DNA from 2 places in the Mesorhizobium sp. WSM4848 genome. Region 2 is predicted to be linked to the other one. Evidence: predicted binding sites of a transcription regulator. Region 2 holds the regulator's gene; the other holds the start of a gene.

Region 1 (7,164 bases), on a different contig from region 2:
ATCTCGGCCTGGTAGACGCCAAGATTGCGCTTGCCCTTGATTTTCAGCGTCTCGTAATCGGCGCCGAGATTGATGGCAAAGCCACCGCCACCCTGCTGCTTGCGGCAGATCGAGCAGTAGCACAGCATGAACGGCACCGGCGTGTGGCTCTCCACCTCGAAGCGGACGGCATTGCACCGGCAGGACCCTTTGAGCAGAAGCGGCATGAAAAACCTCCGACGAAATTTGTTCCAACTGTCAGGATGGTGCCGGTTGCGGCGATGACAAGGGGAAATCCGGATGACATGATCGCGGCATGGACAATGAACGCATTGCCGAACTGTTCGAAGGCCTCGGCCCGGTCAGCATTCGCAAGATGTTCGGCGGCAAGGGCATCTATTTCGACGGCGTCATCGTCGCCATCGTCATTCGCGGCGAATTGATGCTGAAAGCCGACGCGGAAAGCGCGCCCGAATTCGAGGCGGCCGGCTGCCGGCAATGGACCTACACGGGGTCGCGGCATGGCAAGCTGGTGTCGATGCCGTATTGGAGCGTTCCCGACAGCGCCTTCGACGATCCGGATGAGATGGCGGTCTGGGCACGCCGGGCCTATGAGGCGGGGCTGCGGGCCGGCAAGTAGGTATGTCCGCTAGCCGCTCAGCTTTAGATAATCGCTTCAGGTTGTTGAGGGGCGGCGCCAACATCCGGGATTTCATGCCAGGTCGCGCGCCTCGGGCACGAATGCCAGCGCCTCGGCAAAGACAGCGCTCGTGAAGGCGGCGCTCTCGACGGCGAGCTGTGCTGCGGCAACGCCTTCGCGTAACGCTGCGCGCAGCGTCAGGCCGCGCAGCAGGGCGGCCATCGTCGCGCCGGCCAATGCGTCGCCGGCGCCGGTCGCATCCGCCGGCTTTTGTGACGTAGGCGGCAGGATCGAGAAGGCGCCGGCTTCGTCGAAACCGAGCACTGGACCCTCGCCAGCGGTGACCACGCCGCTTTTCAGGCCGTCGCGTCTTAGGCCGTCGACAATGCCACGATCGTCAGCATCGACGTCGGCGCCGGTAAGCGCGCCGGCCTCGCGCCGGTCCATGAAGGCCAGCGCCAGGCTGCCCAGCACCGGCGCGAGCCGCGCCGCCTTGTCGGGCGAGACTGCGAGGCCGAACACCGGCTTGCCGGCGGCGAGCGTCACCAGCCGCTCCAGCGCCATCGGCGGCAGGTTGGCGTCGCACAGGACCGCATCGGCGGTGCTGATCGCCTCGCGCACCTTGGCACGGCGGATCTGCTTGGCAAGCGCCAGGTCGTAGAGCGCCATGTCGGCAAGGCTGGCGATCAGGGCGCCGTCGCCGTCGATCAGCACTGTGGTGCTCGGCGTCGTGCGATCGAGGAACACCACGGAAAGATCGGCAATACCGGCCGCAGCGACGGCGCGCGAGACCATGTCGGCCAGAACATCGCCGCCGCGAACCGAAAGCAGCGCGCCGGAGACGCCGCGGCGCACGGCGCAGCGCAGCGCATTGAAGACGGCGCCGCCGACAGCCTCGCGCATCGTGCCGGGATTCGACACCGCCGGCACAAAGGCGCCCAAAACTTGGCCGCGCCGCTCGATATAGGCGCCGCCTACGGCCAGAACTGTCGGCGACTTCAGCATGCCCGGTGAGATGACCTTGTTGCCCGGGTGAAGACTAGGTTGTCCGGCGGAACCCGGCAACCAGAAGCCGCGATTCGGAAGATGCCCAGCCGAATCCTGCGGGCGAAGCGGGATACATCCTGGGGTGGAAATCCAAAACAAAAAAAGAACAAATACGGATATTGTTGGTTTTTCAATTGGTTGTCTCCCCTTGCCAAACGAGAACAAAAAACGTACAAATTGATAGGGATTACGGATTGTCCGGCCTTCATTGACGACCACGGGGTGATGTATCATGGCTCAGAATTCTTTGCGGCTTGTAGAGGACAAAGCAGTGGACAAATCAAAGGCTCTGGATGCGGCGCTGTCGCAAATCGAGCGTGCCTTCGGCAAGGGCTCGATCATGCGGCTCGGCGCAAACGAGCAGGTCGTCGAGATCGAAACGGTGCCGACCGGTTCGCTTGGCCTCGACATCGCGCTCGGCGTCGGCGGCCTGCCGCGCGGCCGCATCGTCGAGATCTACGGGCCGGAAAGCTCGGGCAAGACGACGCTGGCGCTGCACACGGTGGCGGAGGCCCAGAAGAAGGGCGGCATCTGCGCCTTCGTCGATGCTGAGCACGCGCTCGACCCGGTCTATGCCCGCAAGCTCGGCGTCGACCTCGAAAACCTCTTGATCTCGCAGCCCGATACCGGCGAGCAGGCGCTGGAGATCTGCGACACGCTGGTGCGTTCCGGCGCCATCGACGTGCTGGTAGTCGATTCGGTCGCGGCGCTGACGCCGCGCGCCGAAATCGAAGGCGAGATGGGCGATTCGCTGCCCGGCCTGCAGGCCCGCCTGATGAGCCAGGCGCTGCGCAAGCTGACCGCCTCGATCTCGCGTTCCAACACCATGGTCATCTTCATCAACCAGATCCGCATGAAGATCGGTGTCATGTTCGGTTCGCCCGAGACCACGACCGGCGGCAACGCGCTGAAATTCTATGCTTCGGTGCGCCTCGACATTCGCCGCATCGGCTCGGTCAAGGACCGCGACGAGGTCGTCGGCAACCAGACCCGCGTCAAGGTGGTCAAGAACAAGCTGGCGCCGCCCTTCAAGGTGGTCGAGTTCGACATCATGTATGGCGAGGGCGTGTCCAAGACCGGCGAGCTGGTCGACCTCGGCGTCAAGGCCGGCGTGGTCGAAAAGTCGGGCGCCTGGTTCTCCTACAATTCGCAGCGTCTCGGCCAGGGCCGCGAGAACGCAAAACTGTTCTTGCGCGACAATCCCGACACGGCGCGCGAGATCGAATTGGCACTACGGCAGAATGCCGGGCTGATTGCGGAGAAATTCCTCGAGAATGGTGGTTCCGAAGGCGGAGACGATGGTTTCGAGGACGAAGCTGGCGCCATGTAGGCTTCGGCATTGGTCGGAGTTTGGCCATGAGTCCGGCTCATCACCTCCAGCCTGTGTCTGTATTGTTGCGTTTCGAACCGCCGGCCTAGCGCCGGCGGTTTGCATTTGAGATGACCGGCAAGCCCCGCAAATTGGCCCAATTCCGTGTTTCTGGACAGGCTGCGACGCGGCGGCTAAAAGGCCATGTCCATTTGTCATCGGCCGGGCCGACGGCTCTCTCCAAAAACTAAAAGGCAGTATTATTCATGAGTGGCGTGAACGAGATCCGGTCGACATTCCTCGACTATTTCCGCAAGGAGGGTCACGAGGTCGTCGGGTCGAGCCCGCTGGTGCCGCGCAACGACCCGACACTGATGTTCACCAATGCCGGCATGGTGCAGTTCAAGAACGTTTTCACCGGCCTGGAAAAGCGACCCTATTCGCGTGCCACGACGGCTCAGAAGAGTGTTCGCGCCGGCGGCAAGCACAACGACCTCGACAATGTCGGCTACACCGCGCGCCACCTGACCTTCTTCGAGATGCTCGGCAATTTCTCGTTCGGCGACTATTTCAAGGAGCGCGCCATCGAGCTTGCCTGGAACCTGATCACCAGGGAGTTCGGGCTGAAGAAGGACAAGCTGCTGGTCACGGTCTATCACACCGACGACGAGGCTGCCGGCTACTGGAAGAAGATCGCCGGCTTTTCCGACGATCGCATCATCCGCATTCCGACCTCGGACAATTTCTGGGCAATGGGCGACACCGGACCTTGCGGTCCGTGCTCGGAGATATTCATCGACCGTGGCGAGCACATCTGGGGCGGCCCTCCCGGCAGCCCCGAGGAAGATGGCGACCGTTTCCTGGAATTCTGGAACCTGGTGTTCATGCAGTACGAACAGGTGACGAAGGACGAGCGCATCGACCTGCCGCGCCCGTCGATCGACACTGGCATGGGCCTGGAGCGCATGGCCTCGATTCTGCAAGGGGTCGAGAGCGTCTTCGAGACCGACCTGTTCCGTCACCTGATCGAGGCTGCGTCATCCGCGCTCGGCCGCGGTCCGGATGCCGACAGCGTCGGATCGTTCCGCGTCATCGCCGACCATTTGCGTTCGTCCTGCTTTCTGGTGGCAGACGGCGTGCTGCCGTCCAATGAGGGCCGCGGCTACGTGCTGCGTCGCATCATGCGCCGCGCCATGCGCCATGCGCAGCTTTTGGGCGCCGGTGATCCTCTGATGTGGCGGCTGGTGCCGGCGCTGGTGCGCGAGATGGGCCAGGCCTATCCGGAGCTGGTGCGCGGTGAACAGATGATCACCGAGACGCTGAAGCTTGAAGAAACCCGTTTCCGCAAAACGCTGGTGCGCGGCTTGGGCCTGCTTTCGGAGGCGACGGAAAAGCTGGGCGCCGGCGACACGCTGGATGGCGAGACCGCCTTCAAGCTCTACGACACCTATGGCTTTCCGCTCGATCTGACCCAGGACGCGCTGCGTCAGCGCAACATCTCGGTCGATCTTGCCGGCTTCACCAATGCGATGGAGCAGCAGAAGGCCGAGGCGCGCAAGAGCTGGGCTGGTTCCGGCGAGGCCGCGACCGAAACAGTGTGGTTCCCGGTGCGCGAGAGGCATGGCGCCACCGAGTTCCTCGGCTACGAGACCGAGCAGGCGGAAGGCCTCATCCAGGCGCTGGTCAGGGACGGCAAGATCGTCGACAGCGCCGCCAAGGGCGACGCGGTTGCCGTAGTCGTCAACCAGACGCCGTTCTACGGCGAATCCGGCGGCCAGGTCGGCGATACCGGCGTCATTTCAGGCGAAGGGTTCTTGATCGAGATCTCCGATACGCAGAAGAAGGCCGATGGGCTTTTCGTGCATCTCGGCAAGGTGGCCGACGGCACGGTCGACACGGGCGCGACCGTCGAGCTGAAGGTCGACCATGCGCGCCGCTCCAGGCTGCGCGCGAACCATTCCGCAACGCATCTGATCCACGAAGCGCTGCGCGAGGTGCTAGGCACCCATGTCGCGCAGAAGGGCTCACTGGTCGCGCCCGAGCGTCTGCGCTTCGACATTTCGCACAACAAGCCGATCTCGCCTGACGAGATCGAAGAGGTCGAGCGGATGGCGAACGAGATCGTCGTCCAGAACAGCCCGGTCACCACGCGGCTGATGTCGGTCGACGATGCCATTGCCGAAGGCGCCATAGCGCTGTTCGGCGAAAAGTACGGCGATGAAGTGCGCGTCGTTTCGATGGGCACGGGCTTGCATGGCGCCAAGGCCAACCGGCCCTATTCGGTCGAGCTATGCGGCGGCACCCATGTCAGGGCGACCGGCGATATCGGCCTGGTGCGCATCGTGTCGGACAGCGCCGTCGCTGCCGGCGTGCGCCGCATCGAGGCGCTGACCGGAGAGCCGGCCAGAAAGCATCTCGACGAGCAGGACAAACGGCTGAAGGCGGCCGCGGCCGCGCTGAAGATCTCGCCGGCCGACGTGCCGGCGCGCGTCGAGGCGTTGTTGGACGAGCGCAAGAAGCTCGAGAAGGAACTGACCGAAGCGCGCAAGAAACTGGCGCTGGGCGACCGCTCGCCAGCTGGCGTGCCTGCCGAGAACGAGACCATTGCCGGTGTCGGCTTCCTCGGCAAGGCGGTATCGGGCGTCGCGCCGAAGGATTTGAAGCCGTTGGCCGATGCCGGCAAGAAGTCGCTCGGCTCCGGCGTCGTCGTCTTCGTCGGCGCCGGCGAGGACAACAAGGCCAGCGTCGTGGTCGGCGTCACCGACGACCTGACCGGCCGCTTCAGCGCTGTCGATCTGGTGCGTGTGGCGTCGGCGGCATTGGGCGGGCAGGGCGGCGGCGGTCGGCCTGACATGGCCCAGGCCGGCGGCCCGGACGCCTCGAGGGCCGAAGACGCGATCGCTGCGGTGAAGGCCGCCCTGGAGGCGGCCTGATCGGTTTGCTGGGGATTCTTCCCTTCTCCCCTTGTGGGAGAAGGTGGATCGGCGCGCAGCGCCGAGCCGGATGAGGGGTGCTGGCCGGAGTGCTGTTGGTGCCAAGCTGGAGCACCCCTGCCATGAAAGTAACTTCAAACTCTGTTTCATTTCAATCAGATAGCGGCTTGGGCCAAGGGCTCGATTTTAACCGAGAAACCGAGCTTTTCGAGGTACTTGACGTGGCGGGCGGCGGATCGCTTGACGTTGATTTTGTCGAGATAGGTCTCGCCGAGATCGCGGAAGGGTGAGCCGCGCAGCACGTGATAGACGGCCAGCAGCAGCTTGTGGGCGAGGGCAAGCGCGGCCTTGCCGCCGCCGCGGCGGGCCTTGAGCTTGTGGTATTTGGCCTTGTAGTAGCTGCCGGTCTTCTTTGAGGCGCTGATGGCAGCATTGCACAGGGCGGTCTTGAGATGGCGATTGCCCTTGCGCGCTTTGGTCGGCTTGCTCTTGCCGGCGCTCTGATGGTTGCCCGGACAGACGCCGGCCCAGGCGGCAAGATGAGCAGCGGTCGGGAACATCGAGACGTCGATGCCGATCTCGGCGATCACGGTGATGGCCACCACGCGGTCGAAGCCAGGCATACGCAGCAAGGCCGCCACCTGCTCGGCATAGGGATCGAGGCGGCGATCGATCTCGACGTCAAGCGCGGCGATGTCGGCCTCGGCGCTCTCGACCCGCTGCAGCTGGCATTCCAGCATCAGGCGCTGATGACCTTCGAGCCGCACATCGAGGGCCTTAACAAGGGCTGCATACTTCTTGCGCGCTGTGCCGCGGGCGAGCGCTGCCATTTGCTGCGGCGTATGGGTGCCGGCAATCAGCGCCCGCACGATGGCCCGGCCGCTGATACCGAACACGTCACTGAGCACGCCGGCCAGCTTGATGCCGGCGCCTTCCAGCAGCTTGATCAGCCGCTGCCGCTCCGACGCCTGGGTCTCGACGAGGCTGCGCCGATAGCGCGTGAGCTCGCGCAGCTCGCGGAACGGCCTGTCCGGCACGAAGCTGTTGCGCACCAGGCCCAGGCGGACCAGATGGGCAAGCCACTCGGCATCCTTCACGTCGGTCTTGCGGCCGGGCACGTTCTTAATGTGGCTGGCGTTCACCACGATCGGCGGCGCGACCGCCTCGCTCGCCTCCAGCGTGGCAAAGACCGGCATCCAGTAGACCCCGCTCCCCTCCATGCACGCATGGGTGACTTCTTCTGCCTTCAGCCATGC
Region 2 (7,164 bases):
ATGCACGCAGCGCCGTGACATTGCCCGCTTTGCGCAAGGATTTTCTGTTCGAGCCCTATCAGGTGTTCGAGGCCCGTGCGTGGGGCGCGGACGCCATCCTGATCATCATGGCGAGCGTCGATGACGCCGTGGCCAGGGAACTCGAAACGACGGCTTTCGAGCTCGGCATGGACGCACTGGTCGAGGTGCATGACGAGGCCGAGACGGAACGCGCGCTGAAACTGTCGTCGCGGCTGATCGGCATCAACAACCGCAATCTCCGGACGTTCGAAACCAGCATCGAGACATCGGAGCGGCTCGCGGCGATGGTGCCGGCCGACCGGCTGCTGGTCAGCGAGAGCGGTATTTTCTCGCACGTAGACTGCCGCAGGCTGGAACGGAGCGACATTGGCACTTTCCTCGTCGGCGAGAGCCTGATGCGGCAACAGGACGTGGCCACTGCGACGCACCTGCTTTTGACGGGCAAGGCGCCCGCCAATGCATCTGCCCGAAAATCGGAATCGATTTTCGGAGAGCATGATGCATAGATACAAAGCGTTAGAGCGTAGTTTGTGCGTCCAAACGGACGCACGTCGCTCCAAGGTGACCTGACGATGTCGGCCGCCCTCACCCATCTTGGCGCGGAAGGCGAAGCCAATATGGTCGATGTCGGCGACAAGGCGGAGACGACCCGTACGGCAATCGCCGAAGGTCTTGTCTCGATGCGGCCCGAAACGCTGAAAATGATTCTCGACGGCGATGCCAAGAAAGGCGACGTGCTGGGCACGGCGCGCATCGCCGGCATCATGGCGTCCAAGAGGACGCATGAGCTAATCCCGCTCTGCCATCCGCTGCTGTTGACCAAGATATCGGTAGACATCGAACCGGACGCGAAGCTGCCCGGCCTGAAGGTCACGGCGCTGGCCCGCGTCACCGGCAAGACCGGCGTCGAGATGGAAGCGCTGACCGCCGTCTCGGTCGCCTGCCTGACCATCTATGATATGGCCAAGGCGGTCGATCGCGCCATGGCGATCTCCGGCATCAGGCTGGTGGAAAAGACCGGCGGCAAATCCGGCGACTACACGGCGGATGCCCAGGGGGCAGGCCAATAATGGCGCTGCTTGCGGTCGCCGAGGCGCTCGAGCGCCTGCTTGAGGATGCTGCGCCCTTGCAGGCTGAAAGCGTCGCCCTGATGGTCGCCGCCGACCGCGTGCTGGCGGGGCCACTCATGGCGCTCCGCACCCAGCCGCCATTCAACGCCTCAGCCATGGACGGCTATGCCGTGCGGGCCGACGATGTCGCGTCCGTGCCCGCGAGACTTTCGGTGATCGGCATGGCGCCGGCCGGACGCGGCTTTGCCGGAGCAGTCGGCCCGGCGCAGGCCGTGCGCATCTTCACCGGCGCGCCGATTCCCGCAGGCGCCGACACAATCGTCATCCAGGAGAATGTCCGCGACCTCGGCGGCGGCATGGTCGAAGTGACCGCGCCGACGGTTGAAGGCCGCAACATCCGCCGCCTCGGGCTCGATTTCTCGCAGGGCGACATGCTGCTGGAGAAAGGCCGCCTGCTTGATCCGGCGGCATTGTCGCTGGCGGCGTCGGCCAACCATCCGCAGGTCAGCGTGGTGAAACGGCCGCTGGTCGCCATCATCGCCACCGGCGACGAATTGCTGCCGCCGGGCAGCGACCTTGGCCCCGACCAGATCATCTCCTCCAATGCCTATGGCGTCGCCGCCGCGGTCCGCTCGGTCGGCGCCAGCGCACTCGATCTCGGCATCGCCCCCGACCGCAAGGAGGCGATCGCCGCGCTGGTCAAAAAAGCGGTCGACGCAGGCGCCGATGTCATCGTCACGCTGGGCGGTGCCTCGGTCGGCGACCACGACCTCGTCCATGACGTGCTGACCGGCGAAGGCATGGCGCTCGATTTCTGGAAAATCGCCATGCGGCCCGGCAAGCCACTGATGTTCGGGCGGCTGGGCGACATCCGCTGCCTAGGCCTGCCCGGCAATCCGGTGGCCAGCCTGGTCTGCACGCAGCTCTTTCTGAAGCCGCTGCTGGCGCGGCTCGGCGGCCGCGCCTTCCGTCAGGACATGCGCCAGGCGCGGCTCGGCGCCGCCATGCCGGCCAACGATCTCAGGCAGGACTATGTACGCGCGGTGGTGAAGGAAGAAGCTGGCACGCTTGAGGCAACGCCGTTCAGTATCCAGGATTCCTCGATGCTCAGAATGCTGGCCGACGCCAACGGACTGATCGTGCGCGAACCATTCGCTGCCGCAGGCGCGGCCGGCACCGCCTGCAGGGTGCTGATGCTACGCTGAACAAAACGTCAACGCATTCATTAAACTTTAAATGGTTGCGGAACACAACTGGAACAGATAGTGTTTGTTCTGGGTTTGTTTTTCTGATTCTGTTGGGGGTCGCGATGCTGACACGCAAACAACATGAACTGCTGATGTTCATCCACGAGCGGCTGAAGGAAAGCGGCATTCCGCCCTCGTTCGACGAGATGAAGGAAGCGCTCGACCTCGCCTCCAAATCGGGGATCCATCGGCTGATCACGGCGCTGGAGGAACGCGGTTTCATTCGCCGCCTGCCCAACCGCGCCCGCGCGCTGGAGGTGCTGCGCCTGCCCGATTCGATCGCGCCGGGCCTCAATGCGGCGCGCAAATTCTCGCCGAGCGTCATTCAAGGCAGCCTTGGGCAGGGCGGCCTCGGGCGCCAGATCAAGCCGGCGCCTTCGCGCATGCGTGCGGCCGGCAATGACGACGACGTCGTTGCCACCGTCTCCATACCGGTGATGGGCCGCATCGCTGCCGGTGTGCCGATCGACGCCATCCAGCACCAGACGCATTCGATCTCGGTGCCACCGGACATGATCACCGGCGGCACGCACTACGCGCTGGAGGTCAAGGGTGATTCGATGATCGAGGCCGGCATCTTCGACGGCGACACGGTCATCATCCGCAACGCCGATACGGCCCAGCCTGGCGAGATCATTGTCGCTCTGGTCGACGAGGAGGAAGCGACGCTGAAGCGGTTCCGCCGCAAGGGCGCCTCGATCGCCTTGGAAGCCGCCAATCCGGCCTACGAGACACGCATCTTCGGGCCGGACCGGGTCAAGGTGCAGGGCAAGCTCGTCGGACTGATCCGGCGTTACTGAGCGGCAGGCTTCTTGGGTTTCTCGGCTTTGCGGTAGGGCGGCAGGCCCCTCGCCTCGCGCGAAAATCGCCGCTGCTCATGCCAGGGCCTGTATGGCTGTCTGACGGCAAAACGGATTTCTGCGCGCGTCGTCGCCGATAGCGGATCGAAGAAGACGGCGGCGCTGCCCATGCGAGCGAGCTGCCGTTTGGTGACGACGAGAACCAGCGGATTGCGGCAGGGTTTGTAATAGGCTGTGGCATCGTCGATGACGATCAGATCCGCAAAGGCACAGGCTGGCCGCGCGGTTTTGCGGTCGTCGGCGACCGCGATGAGCGCGCCGGACGGATGCCGGGCGAGGCACAGGCCGGCAGTGCAGGTGAAAGGCGCTCCCGGCGGCAGGTCGGCCGGATCGGCGATGTCGGACTGCACATCTCCTTTCTCGAATGTCTCCGGCTCGACGATCGTCGTTGAAACCAGCGCATGTTTCCAGTTGTCGGTGGTGAATTCGTTCGAACGCATCCGGTTGACGGCAAGTTCGCCGCCGCCGATCGGCAGCGCCACCAGATGCGCATCCTCCGAGATCAGCACGTCGGGGTTGCGCGTCCCCGAAATCGTCAGCAGGCCGGCGAGCGCAAAGGGAAGTGCCGCAAGCCGCAGCCATGTCGTCGCCATCGTGGCGATGACCAGGGCGACCGTCACCAGCAGAACCGACTGCAACGAAATCAGTCCGACTGCATCGACCGGCGAACGCTCCGAAATCCATCCCGAAATTGCAATCATCACCGTCAGCCCCTTGCCCATCATGTAGAGGAAAGGGCCGTCGAGGCCGAAAGGCATTGCCAAGGCGCTGAGGACGGCCAGGAACATGACGATCGTGACGATCGGCATGACGGCCAGATTGGCGAACAGGCTGAGCGGCGAGACGCGCTGGAAGTGCCAGATGGCGAAGAGCGCGGTGGCGCTGCCGGCAATGATGGAGGTCATTGCGATGGTGCCTGCCCCAGCGACGAGTTTCTGGGTGACGAAAACGACCGGTGACCGTCTTTGGCGCGGCGCCGTGGCCTTGTCGGCACGATAGTCGGACCAACCGGCATAGGCACCCACGAGAGCCGCAGTCGCGGCGAAGGACATCTGGAAGCTTGCGCCGACCACCTCGTGCGGCGACACGATGATGACGGCGATGGCCGAAATCGCAAGGTTGCGCATGGTGAGTGCCGCCCGGTCGAACAGCACGGCTACAAGCATTACCGCCAGCATGATGAAGCTGCGTTCAGCCGCGACCACGATACCGGAAAAAATCAGATAGGCAGCGATGGAGACGAGTGCGGCAGCAGCCGCATATTTCTTGACCGGCCGGCGCGACGAAAAGTCGGGAAACAGCGCAAAGGCGCCGCGCAGCAATCCCATGACGGTGCCGGCGACAAGCGCCATGTGCAGGCCGGAAATGGAGATGATGTGGTAGATGCCGGTGCGCCGCATCGATTCGTTTATCGCTTCGGGGATGCCGGCCCGCACGCCGACGATCAGCGCAGCGGCGATCTCCCCCTCGGCACCACCGATGCTGTCCCTGATGTGGTCGGCGATGGCTTCGCGCGCCTTCTCGATCGACGAAGAAAGGCGGGCGGTAAACGGTGCTTCTTCGGAAACGACGATCTTTGGGCTGCCGAGGAAAAAGCCACTGGCACCGATACCGGCGAAATAGCTGTCAAAGGAGAAGTCAAAGCTGTCCGGCCTGACCGGGCCAGTCGGAGGCAAAAGCCTCACATAGCCGGTTGCCACCGAGCCTGCGGTCATCCCAGCGGGGATCTTGCGTGCCGAAACCCTGACGCGTTCGGGTGCATAACGCAGTGTCGGCCGGGCGGTCGACATCACGTCGATGGTCAGCCTGACCCGGCCGTTCGCCATCTGGTCGAGCCTGACGATACGGCCAGTCAGCTGGGTCTGGATTTCCGAACCGAGCATCTTCGTTCCGGCGCGCCAGGTTTCAAGCTTGGCGGCGAGCACACCAAGCGCGCACAGCAATGCTGCCATGAAGCACAGATGCGTTTTGCGGCGTGAGCGCGTGACGGCCGCACACAATGCCGTGAGCACCACGACGGCAATCGGCTGGGCAAAGTCCGGTTCGACGGCAAGCGAAAAATAGACAATCACTCCGCATGCCAGAAAAACCGGCACCAGCAGGAAGGCGACGCCGCGGTCGAATTCCAGGCCGGCTGCCGAGGCCACGCTGTTGCGGATACCGGATGGTGAAAGACGGCTGAGCTGTCGGCGAAAACGAATGACAGGGCCGGGTGCTGGAGCCGGTATCGGCGCGGCGCGGTCCGGCGAAACAGGCTGAATGCCCGGGTGCGACGCAGGCAGCGAAGCGGGTGGCGGCTCGGCGTCGGGAACGTCGGCAAACAGCGATCGTTCGCTGACGCTTGTGGTCGCGCCCTCGCTCTTGTCCGCGCCGCGGCCTGGTCCAGCCATCGGGTTCGCCCCTTGCGCCCTTGACCTCCTATGCTACATGAACGCGCGACGCGCGAAAGTCCGCGCAACCATATCCGTTTTCTGCGCTTGCCCAGGAGTTCCATGTCCGACAAGGTCGTCACCCGTTTTGCCCCTTCGCCCACCGGATTCCTGCATATTGGCGGGGCGCGCACGGCGCTGTTCAACTGGCTGTATGCGAGACACACCGGTGGCAAGATGCTGCTGCGCATCGAGGACACCGATCGCGAGCGTTCGACCGATGCCGCAACCGCTGCCATCCTCGATGGGCTCTCCTGGCTCGGCCTCACCTGGGACGGCGAGCCGGTATCGCAGTTCGAGCGCGCGCCGCGCCACCGCGCGGTCGCCGAGGAACTGGTTCGCCTCGGCAAAGCCTATTACTGCTATGCGACGCCGGCTGAGCTGGAGGCGATGCGCGAGAGCGCGCGGGCCAGGGGCTTGCCTCCTCGCTATGACGGCCGCTGGCGCGACCGCGACCCGTCAGAGGCGCCGGTTGGCGCCAGGGGCGCGATCCGCATCAAGGCGCCGGCCGACGGCGACACGGTGGTGCATGACCGCGTCCAGGGCGAAGTCCGCTTCCCCAACAAGGATCTCGACGATTTCATCATCCTGCGCTCGGACGGCAACCCGACCTATATGCATGCCGTCGTCGTCGACGACCACGACATGGGCATCACCCACATCATTCGCGGCGACGACCATCTGACCAATGCCGCCCGCCAGATGGTGATCTATCGAGCCATGGGCTGGGACGTTCCGTCGATGGCGCATATCCCGCTGATCCATGGCGCCGACGGCGCCAAGCTGTCGAAGCGGCACGGCGCCCTCGGCGTTGAAGCCTATCGTGCGATGGGCTATCTGCCCGAGGCACTGCTCAACTACCTGGCGCGGCTCGGCTGGAGCCACGGCGACGACGAGGTCATGTCGATCGCCGACATGATTGCGTGGTTTGACATCGGCGATGTCAACAAAGGGGCCGCCCGCTTCGACTTCGCCAAGCTCGAGGCGCTGAACGGCGTGCATATGCGCCGCATGAACGACGCCGAATTGCTCGATATCTTCATCAACACCATGCCCTATCTCGAAGGCGGCCCGGCGATCGCAGCGCGCCTCGACGACACACGCACGGCGCAGTTGCTTGCCGCCCTGCCCGGCTTGAAGGAGCGCGCCAAGACGCTGGTCGAGCTGGTTGACGGTGCCGCCTTCCTGTTTGCCGAGCGGCCGCTGCCGATCGACGAGAAAGCGGCGGCACTGCTCGGCGGTGAGGCGCGCGAGATCCTGCGGGGCGCCCATGCGGCGCTGAAGGCGATTTCAGGGGATTGGACGGCCGCAGCGGCGGAAGCGGCGATCCGCGAATATGCGCTTGCCGGCGGCCATAAGCTCGGCGCTGTGGCCCAACCTTTGCGCGCCGCGCTCACCGGCAAAAGCACCTCGCCCGGCGTGTTCGACGTGCTTGCCGTGCTTGGCCGCGAGGAAAGCCTGGCGCGCATCGCGGATCAAATCGATTAGCAAAACTGGCCCAAGAAGATTGGCATTGAAAGGTGGGTTTCGCAGTGCA

Evidence for each region. Region 2 encodes LexA, which represses DNA repair genes until DNA is damaged. Its sites were predicted from a motif close to TGTTCNNNNTGTGTTCNG; they were not measured.
Region 1: the regulator LexA is predicted to act here: its motif matches at 1,758-1,775, upstream of recA (recombinase RecA).

Annotation. Positions count from the first base shown of each region.
Region 1 covers NZ_JBVVPX010000006.1:42,738-49,901, forward strand. The annotation lists gene AC0L16_RS08215 (GFA family protein) at 1-206, opposite strand, end outside; gene AC0L16_RS08220 (TfoX/Sxy family protein) at 296-619, shown strand; gene AC0L16_RS08225 (carbohydrate kinase family protein) at 692-1,624, opposite strand; gene recA (recombinase RecA) at 1,899-2,996, shown strand; gene alaS (alanine--tRNA ligase) at 3,242-5,908, shown strand; gene AC0L16_RS08240 (IS110 family RNA-guided transposase) at 6,064-7,164, opposite strand, start outside.
Region 2 covers NZ_JBVVPX010000004.1:198,178-205,341, forward strand. The annotation lists gene trpC (indole-3-glycerol phosphate synthase TrpC) at 1-527, shown strand, start outside; gene moaC (cyclic pyranopterin monophosphate synthase MoaC) at 594-1,091, shown strand; gene AC0L16_RS06460 (molybdopterin molybdotransferase MoeA) at 1,091-2,296, shown strand; gene lexA (transcriptional repressor LexA) at 2,401-3,138, shown strand; gene AC0L16_RS06470 (ComEC/Rec2 family competence protein) at 3,132-5,588, opposite strand; gene gltX (glutamate--tRNA ligase) at 5,691-7,115, shown strand.